2 regions of the Variovorax sp. P4_B10 genome follow, and region 2 is predicted to be linked to the other one. Evidence: riboswitches for the same ligand, from Rfam matches in the RefSeq annotation. Region 2 holds a riboswitch; the other holds the start of a gene.
What was found. Region 2 has a riboswitch for glycine ahead of AC1DXX_RS17655 (D-amino acid dehydrogenase). Riboswitches for the same ligand answer to the same signal wherever they lie in the genome.
Positions count from the first base shown of each region.

Region 1: another riboswitch for glycine. It lies ahead of gcvT (glycine cleavage system aminomethyltransferase GcvT); the one in region 2 lies ahead of AC1DXX_RS17655 (D-amino acid dehydrogenase).

Region 1 is NZ_JBFUHN010000071.1:2,663-8,024, reverse strand. It holds gene gcvP (aminomethyl-transferring glycine dehydrogenase) at 1-346, opposite strand, end outside; gene gcvH (glycine cleavage system protein GcvH) at 398-769, opposite strand; gene gcvT (glycine cleavage system aminomethyltransferase GcvT) at 814-1,989, opposite strand; glycine riboswitch at 2,037-2,141, opposite strand; glycine riboswitch at 2,154-2,244, opposite strand; gene AC1DXX_RS26035 (hypothetical protein) at 2,279-2,845, opposite strand; gene AC1DXX_RS26030 (TRAP transporter large permease) at 2,976-4,268, opposite strand; gene AC1DXX_RS26025 (TRAP transporter small permease) at 4,279-4,791, opposite strand; gene AC1DXX_RS26020 (TRAP transporter substrate-binding protein) at 4,886-5,362, opposite strand, start outside.
Region 2 is NZ_JBFUHN010000035.1:47,031-52,392, forward strand. It holds gene rfbD (dTDP-4-dehydrorhamnose reductase) at 1-188, opposite strand, end outside; gene rfbB (dTDP-glucose 4,6-dehydratase) at 185-1,264, opposite strand; glycine riboswitch at 1,380-1,472, shown strand; glycine riboswitch at 1,484-1,601, shown strand; gene AC1DXX_RS17655 (D-amino acid dehydrogenase) at 1,693-3,012, shown strand; gene AC1DXX_RS17660 (hypothetical protein) at 3,064-4,695, opposite strand; gene AC1DXX_RS17665 (FIST signal transduction protein) at 5,104-5,362, opposite strand, start outside.

The DNA.
Region 1 (5,362 bases), on a different contig from region 2:
AGGCGGTGTACCAGGCGGGGTTCTCGAGCACGTTGCGCAAGATGACGCCCGGCGTGTGCGTGCCGTAGTAGCCCTGGCCGATAAAGTTCTTGAATACCTTGTTCTTCGACGCCATGGCCTTCAGCTCGGCCAGCGCATCGGCCTCGGTGACGGGCGCCGGCAGCCGCATCGGCTTGGCGCGGCGGATGGCCGCGGGCACGATGCCGTCGATGAGCTCCGCCCGCGTTTCCGAGCCGATCACCGGCAGCATGCGCGCCTCGTCCGCTGCATCGATGCCGATGTGGCGGGCGAGGAATTCTTCGGCGTTCTCTAGTTCTTGCAAAGAGGGAAGGGCGGGAATCGGCATGGCGGTGAAGGCTCGGGGAGGAAGGGGATGCTCGGGAGAGGAGTCAGGCGATCAGGATTCGGCGGCGAACTTGTCGTAGGTGGCGGAATCGAGCAGCGCGTCGAGTTGCGCCGGGTCGCTCAGCTTGACCTTGAAGAACCAGCCGCTGGCCAGCGGGTCGCTGTTGGCGAGCGACGGGTCGGCGCGCAGGGCTTCGTTGACTTCGGTGATCTCGCCCGACACGGGCATGAACACGTCGGCTGCGGCCTTGACCGATTCGACGACGCCGGCGACATCGCCTTGCGCAAAGCTCTTGCCGACTTCGGGCAGGTCGACGAACACCACGTCGCCCAGCGCGTCCTGCGCGTGCACGGTGATGCCGACGGTGGCTGCGCCGCCTTCGGCGGACACCCATTCATGGTCCTTGGTGTACTTGATGCTCATGAAAAAAACTCCTCGTGGAAAAAATGATGATCGGGGTGCAGAGCCTAGCCGCGGTAGTAGCGGGTGGGCACGAAGGGCATGGTCGAGACTTCCATCGGCACGGGCTTGCCGCGCACGATGGCCTGCACGCGCGTGCCGGGCTCGGAGAAAGCGGTGGCGACGTAGGCGATGGCAATGGGCCGGTCGGCCGTCGGGCCGAGCAGGCCGCTCGTGACGAAGCCGATGTCGTGGCCTTCGAAGGATTGCAGCACCGTGCCGTCGCGCACCGGGATGCGTTCGAGCGCCACGAGGCCGACGCGCTTGCGCTTCAGCGTGTGGTGGTCGGTGTGGCCGGCGGCGCCTGCCGCGGCGGCGTCGAGCTGGGCCAGGATCCTGGCTGCACCGGGGAAGCCGCCTTCGCGCGCGCCGCCCGTGCGGCGCACCTTCTGGATCGCCCAGTTGAGCGAGGCCTCGACCGGCGTGGTCGTGGTGTCGATGTCGTTGCCGTACAGGCAGAGCCCGGCTTCCAGGCGCAGCGAGTTGCGCGCGCCGAGGCCGACGGGCTTGACCTCGGGCTGCGCCAGCAGCAGGCGGGCGAGGGCGTCGGCGTCCTTGCCGGCCACCGAGATCTCGAAGCCGTCTTCGCCGGTGTAGCCGCTGCGGGTGACGAAAGCGGGAATGCCGCCGATCTGCACCGCGCCGCCGGTCATGAACACGAAGCGCTCGATGCCGGGCGACAGGCGCGCCAGGGTGGCGGCCGCCTGTGGGCCCTGCAGGGCGAGCAGCGCATGGTCGGGCAGGGGCTGCACCTTGCAGCGCGCGCCGATCTTCTGCTGGATGTGGGCGATGTCGGCCACCTTGCAGGCGCCGTTCACGATCACGAAGATCGAGCCGTGGCCTTCGTTGAAGAACATCAGGTCGTCGAGGATGCCGCCTTCGTCGTTCAGCAGCAGCCCGTAGCGCTGCTTGCCGGCCGGCAGGTCGATCACGTCGACCGGCATCAGGGTTTCGAAGGCGGCCGCCGCATCGGGCCCGACCAGGCGCAGCTGGCCCATGTGGGAGATGTCGAACAGGCCGGCCGCATCGCGCGCGTGCTTGTGCTCGGCCATCAGGCCGGCGGGGTACTGAACGGGCATGGAATAGCCGGCGAAGGGCACCATGCGGGCGCCGAGCTCCACGTGCAGGTCGTACAGCGGCGTCTTGAGAAGCTGGGTGTCGGATGAAGCGGAAGAAGCAGCCACGGGGCACTCCAAAGGGGCAGTCGAAATCCATGGCTGCAACGCCACGGGCCACCCCTGCTGTCCGCTTTACCTGAGAGATTCGCCCCACGATCGGGGTTTGCTCCTTCGGTGGGCCGGTGCATGCGCAACGGCCTCTCTCCAGCAAGGAAACGCTGGTTTGCACCAACGCCTTGTCAGTCCTTTTGCCTGAGCGTTCGGGAATCCCCTGCGCCTTCGGCGGCCCCGCGTGGCGGTGCTCTCTCCTGACCCCGCCAAGTGTAGTGGATCGCGGGCCCCGGAGCCCGCGGCGTCAGTGCACGATTTCAGCCGGTGGCAGCAGCCGCTCGATGCGCTCGCGCAGCGACTCGGCCCGCTCGGCGCCGGCGGTTTTCTCGATTTCGGAGAGCATCAGCGCGGCGATGGTCAGCATCGCCTCCCGGTCGCGGGCTTCGCGCAGGGCGTCGCGCATCTGCAGGGCGAACTTGGGGTCGCGCCGCACGAACATGCGCTCGCAGATGTCGAACAGGAACATCCGCGTGGTGGCCAGGGAGCGCTTGCCGTCGAAGTTGTCGGCCGAGGTGGCGAGCCGGATCGGGTCGACCGCCGGCACCGGGGCGGGCGGTGCGGCAGCGGCGGCAGCCTGTGCCGCCGCCTGCGCCGTGGCGGCGGCGATCGCCTGGGGGTCCTGCAGGTAGCCCTTGAGCACCAGCGCCTGGATCGCCTGCTCGGCTTCGGTGCGGTTCGCGAACATCGGGCTGAAGTCGGTCAGCGTACGCCGGCCGTCGGCCATCAGCAGCAGCGCGCGCTCCCGCTGGGTGAGCGTGCGCTGGCCGCCCTGGAGTTCGTCGCGAGCCTTGTCGGTCTTGGTAGGAAACATGGCGGCCACAGCTTTCGGAGATCGAGGGCTGCAGCATCGTTGCAAGCGGTGACATCTTCATGAACCATTTTCCCTGGAGGGAAAAATCACCGCCGCGGCCGTGGGCCGCCGTGAAGTCGGCCGCGCAGGGCTACTTGAACCCGAGCGCGCGCGGCAGCCAGGTGCTGAGCGCCGGCACGAAGGTCAGGATCATCAGCACCGCACCATGCGCCCACAGGAAGGGCACCAATTCCTTCACCAGCGCCGACATCGGCACCTTCGACACATTGCAGGTCACGAACAGCAACCCGCCCACCGGCGGCGTGATCATGCCGAGCGTGAGGTTGAAGATCACGATCATCGCGAAGTGCACCGGGTCGACGCCCAGCTTGATCGCCACCGGCGCGAGGATCGGTGCCAGCACCATCACGCCCGGCAGCGGTTCGATGAAGATGCCGAACAGCAGCAGGAACACGTTGACGATGATCAGGAACATCCACGGCGAGAGATTCATGCTGATCAGCCATTCCGCCATCTGCTGCGGAATGCCTTCGATGGTCAGCACCCACGCGAACGAGGCCGACAGCCCGATGATGATCAGCACCGAGGCCGAGAGCAGTGCCGAGCGCGAGAGGATGTCGGGCAGCATCTTCCACTCGAGCGTGCGGTAGACGAACTTGCCGCACACCAGCGCATAGAACACCGCCACCACCGAGGCCTCGGTCGGCGTGAACCAGCCGGCGCGCATGCCGCCCAGGATCACCACCGGCAGCAGGATCGCGGGAATCGCCTTCCAGGTGGTGACGAGGATCTCGCGCAGCGGCGGCGTCTGGCCGTCGCCCTTGTAGTTGCGCTTCTTCGAGACGTGGAAGTTCACGACGCACATCGCCACCGCGATCAGGATGCCCGGCAGGATGCCGGCCGCGAACAGCGTGCCGACCGAGACGCTCTCGTCCTGCAGCGCATAGATGATCATGATGATCGAGGGCGGAATGATCGGCCCGACGATCGCGGTCGAGGCCGTCAGCGCCGCCGCGTAGGAGCGGTCGTAGCCGGCCTTGTCCATCATCTTGATGAGCATCGACCCCGGCCCCGCCGCATCGGCCAGCGCCGAGCCCGAGATGCCCGAGAAGAAGGTGAGCGACACCACGTTGGTGTAGCCCAGTCCGCCGCGCCGGTGGCCGACGAACTGGCCCGCAAAGCGCAGCAGCACCTCGGTGAGCGAGCCGCCGCTCATGAGCTCGGCCGCAAGGATGAAGAAGGGCACGGCCATCAGCGGAAAGCTGTCGATGCCGGTGAAGGTTTCCTTCAGCAGCACCATCAGCGGATAGTTCTCCGCAAGGATGAGCGTGGTGACGGTGGAGAGGCCCAGCGCAAAGGCCACCGGCACGCCGATGGCCAGGAACACGCAGGCGGAGACGATCAGAACGATGCTGGCATCCATGGTCGTTCCTTTACAGCGACGCCGAAGCGTTGGCGTCGAAGTGCGCGTCGGAGGCGAACTCGCGCCGCATCACGTAGCCGCGCACCACCAGCAGCCAGTGCACGACCAGCAGCACGCCGCCGAACAGCATCGCGCTGTAGATGTAGGCGAACGGAATCTGCGTCACGGCCGTGAGCTGGAACATCGTGCGCTCCATGTACAGCCAGCCGTACCAGGCCATGAAGCCGAAGAAGGCGAACAGCAGCGCAGCGACGAAGGCGCGCACTGCGATGGCGGCGCTGCGCGGCAGCGCGTCCTGCAGGTTCTCGACCGCGATGTGGCCGCCGTAGCGCAGCACCGGCCCGGCCCCCAGGAAGGTGAGCCAGATCATCATGTGGCGCGACACCTCTTCGGCCCATTCGAGCGACTGGCTCGTGGTGTAGCGCATGACGACGTTGGTGAAGATGATGACCGACATGGCGGCCAGCAGGAGGATCAACGCCCAGCGATTGGCGGCCAGAAAGTAGCGCTCGAAAACTTGCACGTTTGTTGTTCTCTGTTCTTGTCTTGAAAAAACGAAGCGCCCGGCGCACTGAAGCGGGCCGGGCGCGGTCATCGGAAGAAGCTGGCGCGCAGGCTTACTGGATGTCCGTGATCTTCTTGATGTTGTCCGCCCCGAACTCCTTGGCGTAGCCTACGTAGGCCGGCTTCAGGGCTTCGCGGAAGGCGGCGCCGTCGACGTTCTTCGTGACCTTCATGCCGTCTTTCTCGAGCTGGGCGATGCCGTTGTTCTCGTCGTCGTTGACCTTCTTGCGCTGGGCGATGGACGCCTTCTTCGCGGCTTCGACGAAGACCTTCTTGTCGGTGTCCGAGAGCTTGTTCCACACCTTGGGCGAGAGCAGCAGCAGCGCCGGCGAATACACGTGTCCCGTGAGCGACAGGTGCTTTTGCACCTGCGAGAACTTCGACGCCAGGATCACCGGGATCGGGTTCTCCTGGCCGTCGACCGTGCCTTGCTGCAGCGCGCCGAAGAGTTCGGGGAAGGCCATCGGCGTCGGCAGGATGCCGAAGGTGCGGTAGCCGTCCATGTGCACCTTGTTTTCCATGGTGCGCAT
Region 2 (5,362 bases):
GCGGCGGCATTGACGATCACGTCGGGCCGCACCTTCAGCACCGTCTCGGCCAGCTGCTCGGGGCGGCTGAAGTCGGCATTGAAATCGGTGCTGTCGAAGTCGAGCGCGACCAGCTCGCCCAGGGGCGCGAGGCTGCGCTGCAGTTCCCAGCCGACCTGTCCGCCCTTGCCCAGCAGCAGCAGCTTCATGCCGTGGCCTTCGCTGGTGCCGCGTCGTACTGCTTCTGGACCCACTCGCGGTAGGCGCCGCTTTGCACGTTGCGCACCCATTCGCTGTTCGCGAGGTACCACTCGACGGTCTTGCGGATGCCGCTGTCGAAGGTCTCGACGGGCTTCCAGCCGAGCTCGCGTTCGAGCTTGCGCGCGTCGATGGCGTAGCGGCGGTCGTGGCCCGGGCGGTCGGTGACGTAGGTGATCTGCTCTTTGTACGGTTGACCGTCCGACCTGGGGCGCAGTTCGTCGAGCAGCGCACACACGGTGTTGACGATCTCGATGTTGGGCTTCTCGTTCCAGCCGCCGACGTTGTAGGTCTCGCCGAGCTGGCCGGTTTCGAGAACCCGGCGGATGGCGCTGCAGTGGTCCTTCACATAGAGCCAGTCGCGCACCTGCATGCCGTCGCCGTACACGGGCAGGGGCTTGCCGGCCAGTGCGTTGACGATCATCAGCGGGATCAGCTTCTCGGGGAAGTGGAAGGGCCCGTAGTTGTTCGAGCAGTTGGTGGTGACCACCGGCAGGCCGTAGGTGTGGTGCCAGGCGCGCACGAGGTGGTCGCTGGCGGCCTTGCTGGCCGAGTACGGACTGTTGGGTTCGTACTTGTGCTCTTCGGTGAAGGCCGGGTCGGTCTTGGAGAGCGAACCGTAGACCTCGTCGGTGGAGACGTGCAGGAAGCGGAACGCCGCCTTGGCATCGGCCGGCAGTGCGCTCCAGTGGCCGCGCACGGATTCGAGCAGGCGGAAGGTGCCGAGCACATTGGTCTGCACGAAGTCTTCGGGGCCGTGGATCGAGCGATCGACGTGCGATTCCGCGGCGAAGTTCACGACGGCGCGCGGCTTGTGCTCGGCCAGCAGGCGGTCGAGCAGCGCGCTGTCGCCGATGTCGCCCTGCACGAAGATGTGCTTCGGGTTGCCCTGGAGCGACGCGAGCGTCTCCAAGTTGCCCGCATACGTGAGCTTGTCGAGGTTCACGACCGGCTCGTCGCTCTGCGCGATCCAGTCGAGTACGAAGTTGGCGCCTATGAAGCCCGCGCCGCCGGTTACCAGGATCATGGGGTCCCCTGTTGTTGTCAGAACGATCGCCCTTCGGCGAGTGAACGGGCGATTATCCCATTGGCCCGCAGGGCCGAAGTCCGGGGTTGGCGCATCTGCGGCCTCCACCTACAATCGCCCCACTGCAGGAGAGCGGGCCACCCCGGTGGCCCTACCGAAGGCGCAAACTCCCATAAACGCTCAGGTCGGCCCGAACAGGGGGTCAGTACTGCATCAAATCAAACGCCGTCTGGAGAGCCATCACCCACCTTGCGTGGCCGTGATGCACCGAAGGAGCAAACCCGTTGCAAGGCGCAATCGGGTGAATCTCTCAGGTACCGAGGACAGGGGGAGCGGCAACTTGGACCGTGGTCGTCCGGTTGCTTGCTATTGATTCAATAGCAAACCACGCCCGCCGTTCAAGCGCTGCAACCTCAAAGGTACTTGAAATGCGCGTGATCGTTCTTGGCGCCGGCCTGCTCGGCGTGACCTCGGCTTACTACCTCCAGCAACTCGGCCACGACGTGACCGTGATCGACCGGCAGGCCACCCCGGCCGCCGAAACCAGCTTTGCGAACGGCGGGCAGATCTCGGTCAGCCACGCCGAACCCTGGGCCAACCCGAGCGCGCCGCTCAAGGTGCTGCAATGGCTGGGCAAGGAAGATGCGCCGCTGCTCTTTCGCATCCGCGCCGACATGCGCCAGTGGCTCTGGGGCCTGCAGTTCTTGCGCGAATGCACGCCGGCGCGCACGAAACACAACATCGAGCAGATCGTCCGCCTGGGCACCTACAGCCGCGAAATGTTGCAGCAGTTGCGCCGAGATACCGGTCTGAGCTACGACCAGCGCACCCAGGGCATCCTGCATTTCTATACGACGCAGAAAGAGTTCGACGGCGCACTCAAGCCCGCCGAGCAGATGCGCGCGCTGGGCTGCGAGCGGCTGGTGATCTCAGCCGACGAGGCCGTGAAGATCGAGCCCGCCCTCGCCCACATCCGCCCGCAACTGGCCGGCGCCACCTACACGGCCGAAGACGAATCCGGGGACGCCAACCGCTTTGCGCGCGAACTCGTGGGCCTCGCCGCCGCGGCCGGCGTGAAGTTCCTCATGAGCCACACGGTGACTGCCCTGCGCGAAGCCGGCGGCAGCATCGACCACGTCGAGGCCACCGACAGCGAAGGCCGCTTCCAGCGCATCCGCGGCGACGCCTTCGTGCTCGCGATGGGCTCGCTCAGCCCGCTCTACGCGGCGCCGCTGGGCATCCGCCTGCCGATCTACCCGGCCAAGGGCTACTCGGTGACGCTGCCCGTCAAGGACGCATCGAAGGCGCACCAGGTCTCGCTGACCGACGACGAGTTCAAGCTCGTGTTCTCGCGCTACACCTCCGAGTCGGGCGACCGCCTTCGCATCGCCGGCACGGCCGAGCTCAACGGCTACGACCGCGACCTGAACCGCGTGCGCTGCGAAGCCATCGTGCGACGCGTGGAAGAACTGTTCCCCGGCGCCGGCGACACCACGCAGGCCCAGTTCTGGACCGGCCTGCGTCCCGCGACGCCGAGCAATGTGCCGATGATCGGCAAGACGAAGCTGCCGAACCTGTACCTCAACACCGGCCACGGCACGCTCGGCTGGACGCACGCCTGCGGCTCGGGCAAGTCGATCGCGCGGATCGTGAGCGGGCTCGCGCCCGAGGTGGATTTCGCGTTCACGGGGATTGCGTCAGCGAGTCTCGCAGGGGCCACTCGCACCTACCCGACGAGTGCATCGTGAGACATTGACTGGTTCAGGCTTGCACACCGCTCGAGCAAGGGGAGGCGGAATTCAATGCGCCGCAATCGCCATTTGAAGGTCGTCGACAGGCTCACGGCTGTCGACGCTCGCAGCTTCGTCCTCGCCGCTATTCAGCGCGTCAGCTCTTAGCAAGTGAAGCCCGAAGCCCAAGCATCGAGCGTCCGTGCTTGGAGATAGATCGCAAGGTCGATGCGCACCCTTCACCAAAAACTCAGCCATCAAGAACGACTTGGCGTGCAATTGGCACGCCTCGAAATCGCGGAAGAACATCAACGATTCGTCTATCTTGATGGGTTGGCAGGTTTCGCCATTGATTCGAACCTCCAGTTCAACCGAAGGGCTTCCCTTCGGTTGATAGAGTGCGCCTATCACGGTGATTCGCACCCGCTCAACGGCATGGAGTTCTGCGGTGTCGAGCATCAGAAGAAAGGATGCTTTTCCCCCTGAGCTCCAGACACCCCAGGTTTCTGGCTCATGCCAGCCAGAAGTCAGCCCCGGTGCATAAGCGCTGTCGCTTCCGAATCGGACATCGCCACCCAACGCCACCCTGGGGGTAGACCGCACTCCGGCAGCGTCGAGTTGCAGTCCCCAACGAACCCCGAAAGCCTGATCTATCAGGCCAGAATTGGCCGTGGATATGACCGCAGCATAGCGTCTCCTCGGCATTAGAAAAAATGGAACGCACGATCGGCTGACCGCATCCCTCATCACAGGAAGCGATGCTATTTCGCTTCCGACAGGGATCCAGTCGCTGCAATCAACCGGGAGATAGGCAGCGTTATTTCTATCCTGCTCAATGATTCTTTCCTTTCGCCGACCGAAATACTCCGCCTCGATCAGCGCACCAGACGAAATTCCGGCGAAGAAATCGACATTTTCGGCGCACAGCATCGCGTATATGTTGCAATCAACTTCGACTGCATTCGGTATGCGCCGGAATAAATCATCGAGCTGCGCCGTATTTTCTTGATAAGGATGCGGCTTGATCGCCAGAACATCCACGGTAGCCGCCAGGCAAGCGACTTTCTCAATCACATCCATCGGACGTACAAGTTGCCCATTGCACACCAGCGCCAGATCAACTTCAGTCTGCCCCAGAAAAACGCCAACCCGTGAATCACGGCAGAACATTGCGCTGTCACCTCGCCGCGAGAAGAGGGCCTTCATTCCAATCACCGCACTTTGAAATGTTTCATTTGGCACTTTGACCCTGGAAAAGACGGTCGCAATTTTTCTATTGTTGGTTCGCACGCCCAGATGAAGATGACGGGAAAATCGCAGCGAATGCACTTCCACATCAATAAATGATGCACCGCAGGAGCGAATATATTGCAATACGGAAGGAGGCATCCCCCATCCGATGACCAAACTCTTCTCGCCAAGTCCCAGTACGTTCAATTCCGGTGCAGGCTTCAGGTCGGCGATGGCAGCACTTGCCCAGCCGTCCTTCGTTCGAGGCAAATTCAGCGAATCCATGATGGATCCGACGGGAATCCGACCTCCGTCCGAAACTGGGTATTCCTCGCGCTGGGGTATTCCCAAGGATTGGCACGAAAAAGAAAAAAGACCGCGAAGAAAGCGTCGATTGGACGGGTGAGATCGAAGTCCGTTTTCTTCGGATCGAAAGAAATCATCCAAAAATATGATTTCATTGAAAGCCAAGCAACTCATCGTGAAACACAGAACCTGGAGGTTCTCCAGCAAGCCATCGAAGCGAAATATTTATACTTAAGTACACAAAATTCTGGGCAGTCGCCAGCCTCGCGGAATCGGCTCGCTCGTCTAGTTATCTTTTGTGACAACTTGATTACATCAAATAATTAACAACTCTGCTTTTGCGTCGCTGGCCCCCCGCAAAAACCCGGCGCGCACGGGCCCTTGGCGTCACCATGCCAAGATCAAAAAAAGGGGGAACATCGCGGCCATCGCGAAGCTGCCAAGCAAGGGCGATCCCGGACCACAACGCGGACGCTGTTAAGCAGAGGCTCTCGACGCGGCAGCGCCGATCAAGCCAGTACCACTACGGCCGCCACGGCCGGGCCCGACGCAAGCAGCAGACGGCTTTGCCCGTCAATCCGCAGTGGTGAACACCGTCAACACGCCGGTATAGCCATACAGATGGTGCCGGGCGATCTCGCCCGCGGCGAAGAAACCGACCAGCGGCACATCGCCCAATGCGTGCCGCACGATCTGCAGCTCGGCGCCCGGTGCACCGAAGTGCGGCCCGCCGCGCCCCGAGCAGCTCACGTACACCGCGCCCGCAATGCGGCGTGCGGGATGCGGCGCCGCTTCGGCCTCGCCCGCCGCGACGGCGCGGGCGGTGGCCAGC